2 regions of the Amphibacillus xylanus NBRC 15112 genome follow, and region 1 is predicted to be linked to the other one. Evidence: a T-box and tRNA genes for the amino acid it is inferred to sense, from the RefSeq annotation. Region 1 holds a T-box; the other holds one or more tRNA genes.

What was found. The T-box of region 1 lies ahead of tyrS (tyrosine--tRNA ligase). A T-box ahead of a tRNA ligase gene usually reads a tRNA of that ligase, here a tRNA-Tyr.
Region 2: it encodes a tRNA-Tyr, which carries the amino acid that the T-box ahead of tyrS (tyrosine--tRNA ligase) is inferred to sense. The anticodon was not compared.

Annotation. Positions count from the first base shown of each region.
Region 1 is NC_018704.1:951,244-959,824, forward strand. Features, by position in the region: gene motP (flagellar motor protein MotP) at 1-53, shown strand, start outside; gene motS (flagellar motor protein MotS) at 40-801, shown strand; gene AXY_RS04700 (transglycosylase domain-containing protein) at 1,258-4,251, opposite strand; T-box leader at 4,383-4,608, shown strand; gene tyrS (tyrosine--tRNA ligase) at 4,665-5,927, shown strand; gene rpsD (30S ribosomal protein S4) at 6,417-7,019, opposite strand; gene AXY_RS04720 (sensor domain-containing diguanylate cyclase) at 7,512-8,581, shown strand, end outside.
Region 2 is NC_018704.1:656,801-665,381, reverse strand. Features, by position in the region: gene AXY_RS03420 (DUF6944 family repetitive protein) at 1-6, opposite strand, end outside; gene AXY_RS03415 (hypothetical protein) at 99-311, opposite strand; gene AXY_RS03410 (hypothetical protein) at 354-548, opposite strand; gene AXY_RS12725 (hypothetical protein) at 523-663, opposite strand; gene AXY_RS03405 (Ltp family lipoprotein) at 869-1,393, opposite strand; gene AXY_RS03400 (GIY-YIG nuclease family protein) at 1,586-2,440, opposite strand; tRNA gene AXY_RS03395 (tRNA-Leu) at 2,579-2,662, opposite strand; tRNA gene AXY_RS03390 (tRNA-Cys) at 2,668-2,741, opposite strand; tRNA gene AXY_RS03385 (tRNA-Gly) at 2,767-2,841, opposite strand; tRNA gene AXY_RS03380 (tRNA-Gln) at 2,848-2,922, opposite strand; tRNA gene AXY_RS03375 (tRNA-His) at 2,955-3,030, opposite strand; tRNA gene AXY_RS03370 (tRNA-Trp) at 3,042-3,112, opposite strand; tRNA gene AXY_RS03365 (tRNA-Tyr) at 3,141-3,226, opposite strand; tRNA gene AXY_RS03360 (tRNA-Phe) at 3,234-3,309, opposite strand; tRNA gene AXY_RS03355 (tRNA-Asp) at 3,336-3,412, opposite strand; tRNA gene AXY_RS03350 (tRNA-Met) at 3,444-3,520, opposite strand; tRNA gene AXY_RS03345 (tRNA-Glu) at 3,553-3,627, opposite strand; tRNA gene AXY_RS03340 (tRNA-Ser) at 3,671-3,762, opposite strand; tRNA gene AXY_RS03335 (tRNA-Asn) at 3,767-3,841, opposite strand; rRNA gene rrf (5S ribosomal RNA) at 3,853-3,965, opposite strand; rRNA gene AXY_RS03325 (23S ribosomal RNA) at 4,169-7,091, opposite strand; rRNA gene AXY_RS03320 (16S ribosomal RNA) at 7,581-8,581, opposite strand, start outside.

The DNA of each region.
Region 1 (8,581 bases):
GTAATGAATTAAATGAAGATTCGGTGGGTGAGTTATCAAATGAAGCGTCGTGATAAAAACACACAAGAAGGTGGAAGTGCAGGTTGGATGACCACATACTCAGATTTGGTCACATTACTACTATGTTTCTTTGTTTTGCTATATTCAATGTCACAGCTTGATATTGCACGTTTTGAAGCGGTGGCTGAATCATTTCGTAATCGAGTAATTTTCTTTGATGGTTCACCATCAAAGATCGATTTTGAACAGACTGGTGAAAGTGCAACAATTCGCGAACCGAATAAGGATATTGAAAAAGATAATATCCTTGATCCAGATAGAGTTACGTCAAACCAACGTTCGTTGGAGGAACTCTTGAATGAAGTTGAAGGATTTCTAGAAGAAAATCAATTACGAGATGTAATTTCAGCAAATCGAACTGATCAAGGTGTAGTACTTATACTACAAGAACGAATTCTCTTTGATTCGGGACAAGCAGAGTTAAAACCTGACGGGTTACCGTTTTTAGATAAAATATCGCTATTATTAAGTAAAATACCTAACTATGTTCGTGTAGAGGGTCATACAGATAATCGACCGATTTCAACAGTACAGTACCCATCAAACTGGGAATTGTCTGGTGCTCGTGCGAGTAGTGTAATTCGTCACATTCTAGATTCAGGTGAGTTTAATCCTTCGCGATTTATAGCTGCTGGTTATGGTGATACAAGACCGATTGTACCAAATACATCATCAGAAAACTGGCAAAAAAACCGTCGTGTTGAAATTGTAATCTTAGAATTATCAGAAGGTCAAAATTAATAAATATGAACGTATATGAAAAGCAATAGAGCACTTAGCTGTCGGAGATCCGACGCTAAGTGCTCTGTTTTTTTGCTTCAAAGTCAAGTATTGTTGGTAGGTTTTATAATTAGTCGAGAATAAATATATATTAGCTTTAATAAAGATACAACTTGTTCACCGCAGGTGAAATACACTCGCTTTCCACGGGCACGGCTTTTAGCTAACTAAGCAGTTTTCTCTTGCTTTCGTTCCTCTGTAACTGTAAGGGATCTAACCCTTCCTCCTTAATATTAAATGTTTTTCGTATACAAAGAGCGTAGGCTATGTAGATTCTCCTTTAAATTGGTTTTCGTCAACTAAATTATAAAGGAATCTACTGGCCTTTTTCTATGGAAACACAAAAAAGGTGTCAGTGAATTCGAAAAAAGAACTCACCAACACCAAAAATTATAGAATCTGTTTTACGCTAAATATTTATTCACCATTTTCAGGAGTATCATTACTATCTCCGTTATCAGGTTCCTGTTTGTTATCGTTATTTCCAGGTTTGTCGTCTGGTTTATTATTCCCTTTGGAATCATCATTTTTCTTATCTGGTGCTTTATTGTCATTACCTTTATCTTTGCCTTTATCTTTGCCTTTATCTTTATCCTTGTCCTTATCATCATCAAATTTACCATCAATATAGACAGTACTTGGCTCAGATTCTCGTCCGAAGTAATCAACGGCAACGACAGTATAAAGAGCAGGCTTATTACCAACATTTAACTCAGTCTCAATGGTTGATTCAACAAACTTAAATGTTTCATCCTCTGGACTGTTAGCTCGGTACACACGGTAACCAACAATATTGCGACTTGATGGAGCACTCCACTCCAACTTGTTTCCAGATTTAGATAATGATTGTGGAGCACTTGGTGCCTTACCAGTATCCTCTATATCACTTGCCTCTAGTTCTGGGAATTCAATACCTTCCCAGGCAGGGTTATTAATTGGAATCAATTGACTTAAGTCTCCAAATTTATCATAACCCATTTCACTTAACCATTTAGGGTTAAAGATTATACCATCACCTTGGATAAACTCACGTGGTGTTTTATCACCAGGAATGACAGCTTTATCGTCAACTAATACGTAGTTACCTTCAATTAAGCTGTTATCTTCACCACTAGGTAAATATTTTGCATTAAAGATATCTGAACCTACCAATCCAAGCGATTTTGCAACTCCTGAAGGTGGTAAACCAGAGACTAAAGAGAATGATCGTGAAACGATTCCTTCAGGTTGTTTGAATCGATTAGATGGTGCCATTAATTCTGGATCAATTTCTGTAGCTGCGTTAACTAACTGTGCCCAGTAAGCTTGGTTTCGTCCACTATATCCATCATCAAGTGACTGACGATAACCATAACCCATCCATGTTCCGAGTGTGACATTAGGGTTTGTTGCAACAAACCATGCATCGACAAGATCGTCAGACGTACCCGTTTTACCAGCCCAATCGACATTAGGGTATCTTAAGTTTGCTCGAGCAGTACGTCCAGTACCTTTAGCAAGTACATCACGCATAATATCAATAATTAAGTAACTTGTTTGAGGACTAAATACATCTACAGGCTCAACTTCATGTTGATAAACTACTTCACCATCAATTGTTTCAATTTTCTCAATCATATAACCTTCAATAAATTTACCGTTATTACCAAATGTAGAAAAAGCGCTAGTGTTTTCTTCTACTGTTGCTTCAAAGGATCCTAAAGCCATTGATGCATAAGAATATTGACTTTCAGGAATATGATCAAATCCCATTTTTACTAAATAATCTGGTACTGGGTTATGTTTAGATAATAAATCAATATAACCATAAGCTGTAGAGACGTTATATGAATGTGTCATTGCAGTTCTAGCTGTAACTAAACCATAAAATCTACTGCGATTAAAGTTACTTGGGCTCCATGTATTCGTACCGTCAAAGTAATTAAATTTAGCATCAGGTAAAATTGATCCCGGTTGAAGTGTACCTTCTTCAAATGCAGGAGCATAGACAATCAATGGTTTTGCTGTACTACCTAGTTGTCGTCTAGCAGTACCAACAGCAAAGTTAACGTTATCTCGTTCAAAATCACGACCTCCAACAAACGCTATGATAGCGCCAGTTGCGTTATTTCTTAATACAGCACCAGCCTGTTGTTGCTGTACGAGGGGAACTAATTCACCTGTTTCAGGATCTTCGGTCATAATTGTTTTAGTTTCATTATTTTCACGTACAATCGCTGTTTTATCTCGACCATAATTATTATAATTTGCTGTTACTTCTTGAAAAACATCGTAAATCTCTTTGTTGATTGTCGTATGAATTTTGTAGCCACCTTGTGAAATTTCACGAGCGGCTTTAATTTGATATTGTTCATTCAGATCACTATTTGATTTCAACTCTTCAAGGGTATAGCCGTCTTCAAGTGCAAGTTTTTCTTTGAAAATAATTTCAACACGTCTACGTACTTCCTCAGATAAGTATGGATATTCTTCATAAGCGGAAGGTTTACGTTTTGTAAAACTAGCTACTAGGTCAAATTTTAATGCCTCTTCATATTCTGCTTCTGTAATATATCCTCCAGAGAGCATTCTTGATAATACCGTCTCCATCCGATTTAAACCAGCTTCCAGTCCTTCTTCTGATTTAAGTACACCGATGTTTGTGAATGGACTGTAAGCAATTGGACTTTGTGGTAAACCAGCTAAATAGGCTGCTTGGGCAAGATTGACTTCATTTGCATTAACACCAAAAATACCTTGTGCTGCTGTTTGAATTCCAGCGATGTTTCGACCATTAGCATTACGCCCAAAAGGTACAATGTTAAGATAAGCTTCTAAAATCTCATCCTTTTCCAGAAAGTTCTCTAATCTCATAGCTAGAACAATTTCTTTAGCCTTACGATCGAAGGAAACTTCATTTGTTAGAATTTGATTTTTAATAATCTGTTGCGTTAAGGTACTTCCACCAGTCTGGACATCTGATCCTGTTACCTCTTGGAATACTGCTCTTAATATTGCTTTTGGAACAATTCCTTCGTGCGTTTCAAAGTATTCATCTTCAGTTGCAATAATTCCATTAATAATATCTTCTGAGACTTGATCTAACGTTGTAACTTCACGATGAAGATCAGAACTAACTTCTCCTAAATAGACATTATTTGCGAAATAAATCTCAGATGTTTCTTCGTAATTATAAATTGCATTAACCATTTCTTCACTTGGTCGCAAAGGCTCGTCCTTTATGAGTGAGGCGAAATAACCAGCACCGATCCCACCAATAAAGAAGAATCCAAGTAAACCTATGACGATAAAATAGAGGATAATATTCCAAATGACATCATAGGATATTCGGAAGAATCTTTGGATAACACCCTTATCAATAAGTGCAATTACTTTTCGACCAAATTGCTTTAATCTATCTTGAAAATTCATATGATTACCTCCTAAATTTCCAATTAATATTATAACATATTTACCTAGTTGTCATTAGATTTTTGTAAATATTATTTCATTTGATCTTGCGTTTGTCATGAAAATGTGATAATAATAGTTAACAATATATATTTTTTGCGATGAAGGAATCCAGTAGTTTTATTACCGCTACGTTTAAGAGAGCTGATGGTTGGTGTAAATCAGTGTAAGTAATAAAGCGAATTACAATTCTTGAGCTGTTTCTTTTATACATGGCATTTTACGGTATAAAAGACGGTACGGGGTGTACCGTTATCAAATAGAGTGGCAATTTATATTGCAACGAGGGTGGTACCGCGAGTAGATCTCGTCCCTTTTTTAGGGATGTGATCTACTTTTTTATTTGAATTTAATTCTAAAAAGGAGAATGACTAATGGATATTATTAAAGATCTAGAATTAAGAGGACTTGTTCAACAAACAACAGATTATGAAGGCTTAAAAAAGCATTTAGCTGAAAATGTAGTGACTTTGTATTGTGGTTTTGACCCAACAGCAGATAGTTTGCATATTGGTCATTTAGTTCCTGCATTGATGTTAAAAAGATTTCAACTAGCAGGGCATCGTCCAATTGCGCTTATTGGTGGCGGAACTGGCATGATTGGTGACCCGAGCGGTAGAACGAGTGAACGTCAATTAAATGATGCTGAGACAGTAAACTATTTTAGTGAGCAAATTGAGAAGCAACTTGCCAAAATACTTGATTTTGATGATGAAGAAAATGGAGCGATCGCTAAGAATAACGGCGAGTGGTTAGGTGAGTTGAAAATCATTGATTTCTTACGTGATACTGGTAAGCATTTTGGTGTAAATTATATGCTAGCAAAAGATTCTGTTCAATCACGCCTAGAGCAAGGAATTAGCTTTACTGAATTTAGTTACATGATTTTACAATCATATGACTTTATGAATTTATTTGAGCGAGAAAATTGTACACTACAAATTGGTGGTAGTGATCAATGGGGGAATATTACGGCTGGTATGGAATTGATACGCCGGACACGTGATGAAGAAGTAAAAGTCTTCGGTCTTACTGTACCGCTAATTACGAAAGCAGATGGTACTAAATTTGGTAAAACAGCTGGGGGAGCAGTTTGGTTAGACCCTGAAAAAACAACTCCATATGAGTTTTATCAGTTCTGGATTAATACAGATGATCGTGATGTAATCAAATTCTTGAAATACTTCACATTCCTATCACATGCTGAAATCGAGGCTTTAACTGAAGAATTAGAAAGAGCACCAGAGAAAAGAATTCCTCATAAACGCTTAGCAGAAGAGTTAACAATTCTCGTCCACGGAGAAGAAGCTTTACGTCAAGCAGAGCGCATTACTGAAGCATTATTTAGTGGTGACATCAAACAACTAAATGCCGAAGAGATTAAACAAGGGTTTAAAGATGTTCCTAACGTAGAAATGACAAAAGAAGCAAAACCATTAGTAGATCTATTAGTTGAAGCAAAAATATCTTCATCTAAACGCCAAGCTAGAGAGGATATCTCGAATGGCGCGATTTACATCAATGGTGATCGCCAACAAGATCTCCAATACGAATTATCAGATGATGATCGAATTGATGGTCAGTTCACTATTATTCGACGAGGAAAGAAAAAGTACTTCCTAATTAAATTTATCTAACTGAAAAATAGAATTAAATCCTTCAGGAGTTTAAGTGCTAATAACAACTTCTGAGGGATTTTTGTATGCTTAAAAATCTTTTATTATTTTTCTATTGTGGGGATAATAAAGTTATAAAATCATTAGGAGGAAAAATAGTGATTTGTCCTAGGTGTAAAAGTGAACGTATTAATGTTCAAGCAGTCAATCATATTAAAAGTAAGGGTAAAGGATGTATCTACTGGTTATTCATAGGTTGGTGGCTTGAAATGATTATGTGGATATTCTTTACATTGCCATGGTTAGTCATAAAAATAATTAAACCTAAAAATTATTCGCAAAAGATGAGTAAGCATGCAGTCTGTCAGAATTGTGGCCATAGTTGGAGAGTTAGATAAACTTCTAAAATAAAGTAGAGCATACTCGGTTTAAAAAATATATAGTGGTTATTAATAATAAAAAACCTTGAACACCGATTTAAGATGTTCAAGGTTTTGATTATTGAATCTATTAACGTGAGTACCACTCAACGATAAGAGCTTCGTTAATTTCTGCTGGTAACTCAGAACGTTCTGGGTAACGTGAGTATGTTCCTTCTAAATTATCTGCATTAAAAGTTAAATACTCAGGTACAAATGCGTTAGCTTCAATTGATTCTTGAATAATTGTAAGCTTACGTGATTTTTCACGAACGCTAATTGTTTGTCCAGGTTGTACTAAGTAAGATGGGATGTCAACACGGCTACCATCTACAAGGATGTGTCCGTGGTTAACTAATTGACGAGCTTGGCGACGAGTACGTGCTAAGCCTAGGCGATAAACGATATTATCCAGACGTGATTCTAAAAGGATCATAAAGTTTTCACCGTGAACCCCTTTAAGTTTAGCAGCTTTATTGAAAAGTGTTCTAAATTGACGCTCATTTAATCCATACATGAAGCGTAATTTTTGTTTTTCTTGAAGCTGTAAACCATATTCACTTAATTTTGTACGTTGGTTAGGACCATGTTGTCCTGGTGCGTAAGGACGTTTTTCTAATTCCTTACCTGTACCTGTTAACGAAATTCCGAGACGACGAGACTTTTTCCATACAGGACCTGTATATCGAGCCATAGTGCATTCTCTCCTTTATATTAAAATTTGCATAAACAAGATACTGTGTTCCATTATCGCTTGACATTTTATTTTCATGTACCATCGCTCCAGCAGCAGAGAGTTACACGATACACCTTACTAATGAAGTATCTTCAATATTTAGACGACGCGGTAGTCGATTGAAGATGAATTGTAAGGAATAAAATGAACAACCGGTGGTTCACATAGGCTACCTTTTTTACACAAAGTCTATTATATGATTTTCTGCGTATGAAGTCAACAATTTTCAAGTTGATAATTATTGAACATTGATAAGGAAAAAAGTCACGGATATATTTTTAACGCTAATATCGCCCTCAACATTAATGATATCTAAGAGTTTTGATGATTTTAGTCGAAAAATGTAGTAAGTATAAAATACTGTTTTTTTAGTAGGCAATTTGTAATATTTCGGTTATAATGAATAAAGAACAAACAGGATTATATACATGAGGCGGGTGGAAGTGGTTAATGAAATCATATACGCTAACTGACGATCATGAATTATTCATCTATGACCCAAAGCGATACTATAAGAATAGTGAATGGCTAAATGCAATATTAAAACAGATGAAATTGTTGTTGAATGTGAATAGTGTAGCTTTATACTTATTTGACTTTTGGGCAGATCAATATACCTGTGTTCAATCGATAAGTGATGACGAGATAGAATTACCCCATCATCTACCAATGTCGATTCTAAACAAAGTCCATCAGTACAAAAAGTTGTCGACTAAATCAGCTCAATTACTGATGGGAGATAATGAGTTTGAGCGAATTGCAATCGCTAGCTTAGAAGAAGATGGCGATGTATTTGGGTACTTTTTATTTTTCGCCAAAGATAAGCATCAACTTGCGAGTGATAAAAAGCACTACATCACTCAAATCGTGAAAGATATGGAATTAATTATTTATGAAATGAGAAAAGCTCGTCAATCAGTTGCGCAAGCCAATAAGTATGAAAATATGTATAATATCACCCAGAAATTTCACTCATCTATGAACCCGCGAGATGTATTGGCTGAAATAACTGAAATTATCTACTCAATTTATCCTAACTTCAAATGTGAACTATATTTATCAAAAAACTATCAAGAAGATTTATCCTTACCTATAAAAGAATTTATTTATAATGAGCGATATGCTGATAAAGCAAGTGCGCAAGCATTCTTGACAGGAAAATTAAAGATTGAGTCGACGAATGATTCAATCACACTCTATGCTCCCTTTAATGGGAAACAGGGTGTCTACGGTGTCATGCAGTTAACTTCAAATGAAATCAGTCATATACCAAATAGTGAAGTAGAGTTTATTCGCCTATTAGCTAATACTGCTGGTAATGCACTTGAAAATGCTCAGTTATATCAACAGTCCAATTTCTTAATTCAAGATTTACAATTAATCAATACATTTGCACACGAATTAAATAAATTAGAATGTTTAACATCAATTACTCAATTTATTAGAAAACAATTCCGTTCTTCTTTTAACGCTGAAGAAGTAGGTTTTGTATTAATAAATGATCTGGGAAAATATGAAAT
Region 2 (8,581 bases), 290 kb from region 1:
ACCCAACTGTTTCTCCCCCTACTGAACAATATGCATATAATCATTTTATTCAGTAAGAAAGAAATTGGCACCCCAATTGTCATAAGCGGAAGAGTCAACTAATCTAGATTAATTAAGTTCTTATTTTTATGCATTTCTTTAAGTTCAATTATCGCTGCCTGGTCCATTTCCTCTAAGTCTTGATAATAACGGAAAATACGATCAACATTTGATTGAATATTCTTTAATTTATCTTCATTCATACTTTCAATATCAATCAAGGCTCCTTGAACTATGTTTTTAATACTTTTCCGAATCACTTGAATTCTCATCATAACTTTTGACGGTAAATTTAATAGATTAATCACATCAAGCTACCTATCTGTTTTAACTAGTTCTGATAGCTCAGTCAATAGATTAATAACCGCATTATTATCAATGGTCGTTTGACTTGTTACTATACTGATTCTTCTTAAAACCGTCATATATTCATCAAGTTTTGGTTTATAACCAGTATAAAACGAGATAAATGTATTCAACTGTTCAACACGATCTTCGTTTTCTTTCAATTTGATGACTTTTGATCATAATAATTCCTGCCGTCAATGCACCCATAAACGCTCCAATTATTGTACCAATACTTTGAATCCAAGCATCATGGCTAACGTGTTCGAAAAAGCTCATCTTGATTGTCTCCTTTAATTTATGGCATTTGAAAATATAATGTGAGTAGTTCGTTGAATTAGCTAAATAAACCTAATTATAAGTGATTAATTAGGGATTTACTATTACGTTTAAGAACTCACCATAAGCTTATATACTATAATCAAAAAAGTGTTAGCAAGTTCAATTTGAACTCACTAACACTTTTAATCTTATTTAGGCAATTTTACTCTGGTAAATTGTCAAGAGCATATTGCGCTTGTTCATCAGTAAATTGCTCACCGTATTCAGATGTAAGCTGTTCGAATAATTCTTGATCAGACATCGGCATGAATTCTAAATAGCTAATTGCTGCTTCAAGAGCTTCTTCTTTGTAATCAACATCCACATTTTCAATTGCATATTGTGCAGCTTCTTCTGGATATTGATCTCCAAACTCAGAAGTTAATTGTTCGAAAAGTCCTTTCTCTGAGAAATGCATAAGGTCGATGTAATTTTGAGCAGCTTTTAAAGCATTACGATATTCACGCGGAACATCTTCAGATTCTGTTTGCTCCTCTTCTACTTCATCTTCCTCAACATTTGCTTCTGTCTCTGTTTCTGTCTCTTCTGCTTCGTCATCATTAGATTCAGTTTCCTCAACATCTGGTGTATCGACAGCTTGTTTGCTATCGTCACTATCAACTTCACCACATGCAATTAGAGTAATTGAGACTAGCAATGCCATAAGCAAAAATAGTGCTTTCTTCATGTATGTACCCCCCAATATTGTAATAAACTATTATATTATCACTCATTAAACAATCATTTGCAAGAAATTGATACTGAAAATGGATAAGTAGTTTAATAAGTTTACTTAATAAATAGCTTAGAACTATTAATCATTCAGATTTAAAGCTAATAATATCACTTATTTTACAAAATTGACTTGATGTAGAATAAATTAATTACTATTATAACCAAATATTCTAGTTTGCAGAGTTTCTTTCCACCATGATTCTCTTTCTAAGATTATATGGTCATCTACTTTTGCATTATAATTTTCAAGAATTGAATAATAAAAATTAGATTTGATATAATCAAATCCCTCTTTATTTACCAACTCTATTAATTCTTTATTACCACCATGACCACTTTCAATGTAGCTTTTCCATCTTTGTAACAGCATTCCATAATCACTTGTGGCAGACCCTACATACATTTTTCCATTACTTTTATCTGTCAGTAAATATACAGCTTTTTGATTCTCAAGTGCGGCAATCCAGTCTCGCTTACCACGAATAATGATTGATTCTAATTGCTTATAAGAAATATTTACTTTATCATATCCTGGGAAATCTTGTCCGCCATACATCGTCGGTAAAATTTCCTTAACATTGCTCTCGTCTATGTATCGTGAAAGGTTAAACGTGTATCTAGCAAAGGTATTACCTTTCACTAAATCAATTACTAGTCTACCAAATAACGGTTTATACTTTTCAATAATCTTAACCTTAGCAAATGTATTTTCTGGTACGTCTATTATCTCTGCCGCTGAAGTAAATAGCCACTCATTATCGCGAATTCTAACAAAGCTAAACACCCACTGTCCTGGGCTAAAGTTTCTTTGTTTACCGTACCAGCCCCAATATCCACACTCAGGACATGTGCCATTTTCTTTGTCTATATCACTACTATAAAGCCATAGATCAATATATGATTTTCCGCCTACACCGGCCTGCATATTAAGCTCTATTTTACTATTAGATATCTCTGTATCATTTAACCCTAAAATATCATTCAATTTGATTCTATTCATTTGTTTCTACTCCTTTTATATTGAGTAACACAAAATTATCTAAATTACATTCTTATAAACAAAAAAACTCGCAAATATCAATTTTTGGAAATTCACGAGTGTTCTATCATTTATAAGGTTAAATTGTTTAAGTAAGAATACCGGTGGTCGGGGTCGAACCGACACGTCCCAGGGGACACGGGATTTTGAGTCCCGCGCGTCTGCCAATTCCGCCACACCGGCATAATTGGAGGCGGTAACCGGATTTGAACCGGTGATGAAGGTTTTGCAGACCTCTGCCTTACCACTTGGCTATACCGCCGGGATATTCGCGCTAAAAATAAAAATGGAGCGGAAGACGGGATTCGAACCCGCGACCCCCACCTTGGCAAGGTGGTGTTCTACCACTGAACTACTTCCGCATTAAATGGCTGGGCTAGCTGGATTCGAACCAGCGCATGACGGACCCAAAAACCGTTGCCTTACCGCTTGGCTATAGCCCAACGCTCTATAATATTTATAATTTAAAGTTTTATGGGGCGATCGATGGGGATCGAACCCACGCATGTCGGATCCACAATCCGATGTGTTAACCACTTCACCACGATCGCCATAAATAAAACAGGGGTAGTAGGAATCGAACCCACACCAAAGGTTTTGGAGACCTCTATTCTACCGTTAAACTATACCCCTATAAAAAAATAAAATGTTAAAAGAGAAATGGTGGAGGGAGTAGGACTCGAACCTACGAACCCGATGGGAGCGGATTTACAGTCCGCCGCGTTTGGCCAACTTCGCTATCCCTCCAAGAAAATGGTGGCTCAAGACGGAGTCGAACCGCCGACACACGGATCTTCAGTCCGTTGCTCTACCAGCTGAGCTATTGAGCCATTTCTGATGAAAGTTAATAGATAAATGGCGGTCCGGACGGGACTCGAACCCGCGACCTCCTGCGTGACAGGCAGGCATTCTAACCAACTGAACTACCGGACCATTTACTATATATTTAGTTAGAGATGTATTTTGGTTGCGGGGGCAGGATTTGAACCTACGACCTCCGGGTTATGAGCCCGACGAGCTACCAGACTGCTCCACCCCGCGAAGATAAAAGTATAATATCATGTTATAAAAATTGGTGACCCGTACGGGATTCGAACCCGTGTTACCGCCGTGAAAGGGCGGTGTCTTAACCGCTTGACCAACGGGCCTATGTAAAATAAGATAACAGTTTCTAGTAAATTAATACTTTAGTGGCGGAGAGCGAGGGATTTGAACCCTCGAGACAGCTTACGCCGCCCACACGAGTTCCAGTCGTGCTCCTTCAGCCACTCGGACAGCTCTCCATAATGGCTCCACAGGTAGGATTCGAACCTACGACCGATCGGTTAACAGCCGATTGCTCTACCACTGAGCTACTGTGGAACGGATTAAATGCTTAGCGACGTCCTACTCTCGCAGGGAAGACCCAACTACCATCGGCGCTGAAGAGCTTAACTTCTGTGTTCGGTATGGAAACAGGTGTGACCTCTTCGCTATTGTCACTAAATCTTGAAGGTTATCCTAAGTGCTAATTTTACAAGGACAAGATATATTATACTCATTTCTTAACAGAATTGCAAGTGTTTTCAAGGAAAAACATTTTTTATAAACACAATTGTGTCTAAAATGTATACCCTGAAAACTAGATAAGAAATGCACCTGACAAGTGTCATCAAATTCAATGCTGAATAGTCGCTTTCGCTTTTTGTTTTAGTTAAGTCCTCGATCGATTAGTATTCGTCAGCTTCACATGTCACCATGCTTCCACCTCGAACCTATCTACCTCATCGTCTCTGAGGGATCTTACTCTAAAAGATGGGAAGTCTCATCTTGAGGGAGGCTTCATGCTTAGATGCTTTCAGCACTTATCCTTTCCATACGTAGCTACCCAGCCATGCTCCTGGCGGAACAACTGGTGCACCAGCGGTATGTCCATCCCGGTCCTCTCGTACTAAGGACAGCTCCTCTCAAACTTCCAAACGCCCACGACGGATAGGGACCGAACTGTCTCACGACGTTCTGAACCCAGCTCGCGTACCGCTTTAATGGGCGAACAGCCCAACCCTTGGGACCGACTACAGCCCCAGGATGCGATGAGCCGACATCGAGGTGCCAAACCTCCCCGTCGATGTGGACTCTTGGGGGAGATAAGCCTGTTATCCCCGGGGTAGCTTTTATCCGTTGAGCGATGGCCCTTCCATGCGGAACCACCGGATCACTAAGCCCGACTTTCGTCCCTGCTCGACTTGTAGGTCTCGCAGTCAAGCTCCCTTCTGCCTTTACACTCTATGAATGATTTCCAACCATTCTGAGGGAACCTTTGGGCGCCTCCGTTACTCTTTAGGAGGCGACCGCCCCAGTCAAACTGCCTGCCTGACACTGTCTCCGAACCGGATAACGGTCCTGGGTTAGAAGGTCAACACCATCAGGGTGGTATCCCACCGGCGCCTCCACGTAAGCTAGCGCTCACGCTTCTTTGGCTCCCACCTATCCTGTACAAATGGCATCAACATTCAATATCAAGCTACAGTAAAGCTCCACGGGGTCTTTCCGTCCTGTCGCGGGTAATGCGCATTTTCACGCATAGTATAATTTCACCGGGTCTCTCGTTGAGACAGTGCCCAAGTCGTTGCACCTTTCGTGCGGGTCGGAACTTACCCGACAAGGAATTTCGCTACCTTAGGACCGTTATAGTTACGGCCGCCGTTCACTGGGGCTTCAGTTCAACGCTTCGTACCAAAGGTACTAACGCATTCCCTTAACCTTCCAGCACCGGGCAGGTGTCAGCCCCTATACTTCGCCTTGCGGCTTCGCAGAGACCTGTGTTTTTGCTAAACAGTCGCTTGGGCCTTTTCACTGCGGCTTCTTCTAAAAGAAGCACCCCTTCTCCCGAAGTTACGGGGTCATTTTGCCGAGTTCCTTAACGAGAGTTCTCCCGCTCACCTTAGAATTCTCATCTCGCCTACCTGTGTCGGTTTGCGGTACAGGCACCTGTGTCCTGGCTAGAGGCTTTTCTTGGCAGTGTGGAATCAGAAACTTCGGTACTATATTTCCCTCCCCATCACAGCTCATGATTAATATCAGACGGATTTGCCTATCTGACTCACTCACTGATTGGGCGTGCATTTCCATCAGCACGCTTTTCTTATCCTCCTGCGTCCCCCCTTCGCTCGTAACGGTCACGAGGTGGTACAGGAATATCAACCTGTCATCCATTGCCTACGCCCTTCGGCCTCGGCTTAGGTCCTGACTAACCCTGAGTGGACGAGCCTTCCTCAGGAAACCTTAGGCATTCGGTGAAGAAGATTCTCACTTCTTTTTCGCTACTCATACCGGCATTCTCACTTCTAAGCGCTCCACCAGTCCTCTCGGTCTGACTTCTCTGCACTTACAACGCTCTCCTACCATTGATCGAAGATCAATCCGTAGCTTCGGTGATACGTTTAGCCCCGGTACATTTTCGGCGCAGCGTCACTCGACCAGTGAGCTATTACGCACTCTTTAAATGGTGGCTGCTTCTAAGCCAACATCCTGGTTGTCTGTGCAACGCCACATCCTTTTCCACTTAACGTATACTTTGGGACCTTAGCTGACGGTCTGGGTTGTTTCCCTCTCGACTATGAACCTTATCACCCATAGTCTGACTCCCAAGTCTATATCTCTGGCATTCGGAGTTTGACTGAATTCGGTAACCCGATGAGGGCCCCTAGTTCAATCAGTGCTCTACCTCCAGGATACGTATCTTGAGGCTAGCCCTAAAGCTATTTCGGAGAGAACCAGCTATCTCCGTGTTCGATTGGCTTTTCACCCCTACCCACACCTCATCCCCGCATTTTTCAACATACGTGGGTTCGGGCCTCCAGTCAGTGTTACCTGACCTTCACCCTGGACATGGGTAGATCACACGGTTTCGGGTCTACGACCTTCTACTATATTCGCCCGTTTCAGACTCGCTTTCGCTGCGGCTTCACCTTTTCTGGTTTAACCTTGCAGAAAATCGTAACTCGCCGGTCCATTCTACAAAAGGTACGCCGTCACCCATTAACGGGCTCCGACTACTTGTAAGCACACGGTTTCAGGTACTATTTCACTCCCCTCCCGGGGTGCTTTTCACCTTTCCCTCACGGTACTGGTTCACTATCGGTCACTAGGGAGTATTTAGCCTTGGGAGATGGTCCTCCCGGATTCCAACGGAATTTCACGTGTTCCGCCGTACTCAGGATACACATCGGAGGTGATGATCTTTCCACTACAGGGCTGTTACCTTGTATCGCGGACCTTTCCAGATCGCTTCGTGTAAATCGTCACTTTGTAACTCCTAATGATGTGTCCTACAACCCCAGTAAGCAAGCTTACTGGTTTGGGCTAATTCCGTTTCGCTCGCCGCTACTCAGGAAATCGCTTTTGCTTTCTCTTCCTCTGGGTACTTAGATGTTTCAGTTCCCCAGGTCTGCCTCATTTAACCTATGGATTCAGTTAAATGTACTACTCCATTACGAGTAGTGGGTTCCCCCATTCGGAAATTCCCGGATCAATGCTTACGTACAGCTCCCCGAGACATATCGGTGTTTGTCCCGTCCTTCGTCGGCTCCTAGTGCCAAGGCATCCACCGTGCGCTCTTTCTTACTTAACTAAAGTTGAACTTTTTATTGCTTCACAGTAAAAAAGACTTTTGGTCTTACTTTGTTTAAAAGTTTGATTTGATGTCTTGTCATACAGTTCGTGTTCAATCCTCATAAATAAGGAATGTTCACTTACTGTTTATTCTTATCTAGTTTTCAAGGTACGCTTCCACACGGATGTGGTGACTTCTGTGTTGTCACAAATGTTTTCGATGGGGCGAGTAATCGCAGTCCCACGGATGTGACGATTTTAACAGAAGATCCTTTGAGAGATTGATCTCTCAAAACTGAACCAAACAACTGAATTGTTAAGTCAGCCCGTAGGGCTGTTCCTAGATCAGTCTAGCTCCGACGCCTTATCGACTAGCAGATTTCGAATGCCTTCCTACGATAAGTCAATATCGATTCACTTACGTTCATCGTATTTCCTTTATCTCGTCAGGCCTTCTCCAATCTGTACGTCGATGAGCAAGGCGTCTCCACTTCCTGATTTTCCTTAGAAAGGAGGTGATCCAGCCGCACCTTCCGATACGGCTACCTTGTTACGACTTCACCCCAATCATTGGCCCCACCTTCGGCGGCTGGCTCGCTAAAAGCGTTACCTCACCGACTTCGGGTGTTGCTAACTCTCGTGGTGTGACGGGCGGTGTGTACAAGACCCGGGAACGTATTCACCGCGGCATTCTGATCCGCGATTACTAGCGATTCCGGCTTCATGTAGGCGAGTTGCAGCCTACAATCCGAACTGAAAATGGTTTTATGGGATTGGCTCCACCTCGCGGTTTCGCAGCCCTTTGTACCATCCATTGTAGCACGTGTGTAGCCCAGGTCATAAGGGGCATGATGATTTGACGTCATCCCAACCTTCCTCCGGTTTGTCACCGGCAGTCAACTTAGAGTGCCCAACTGAATGCTGGCAACTAAGTTCAAGGGTTGCGCTCGTTGCGGGACTTAACCCAACATCTCACGACACGAGCTGACGACAACCATGCACCACCTGTCACCGCTGTCCCCGAAGGGAAAGCTATGTCTCCATAGCGGTCAGCGGGATGTCAAGACCTGGTAAGGTTCTTCGCGTTGCTTCGAATTAAACCACATGCTCCACCGCTTGTGCGGGTCCCCGTCAATTCTTTTGAGTTTCAGCCTTGCGGCCGTACTCCCCAGGCGGAGTGCTTAATGCGTTAACGCCAGCACTAAGGGGCGGAAACCCCCTAACACCTAGCACTCATCGTTTACGGCGTGGACTACCAGGGTATCTAATCCTGTTCGCTACCCACGCTTTCGCGCCTCAGCGTCAGTTACAGACCAGAGAGTCGCCTTCGCCACTGGTGTTCCTCCACATCTCTACGCATTTCACCGCTACACGTGGAATTCCACTCTCCTCTTCTGTCCTCAAGTTCTCCAGTTTCCAATGACCGCTTGCGGTTGAGCCGCAAGATTTCACATCAGACTTAAAGAACCGCCTGCGCGCGCTTTACGCCCAATAATTCCGGACAACGCT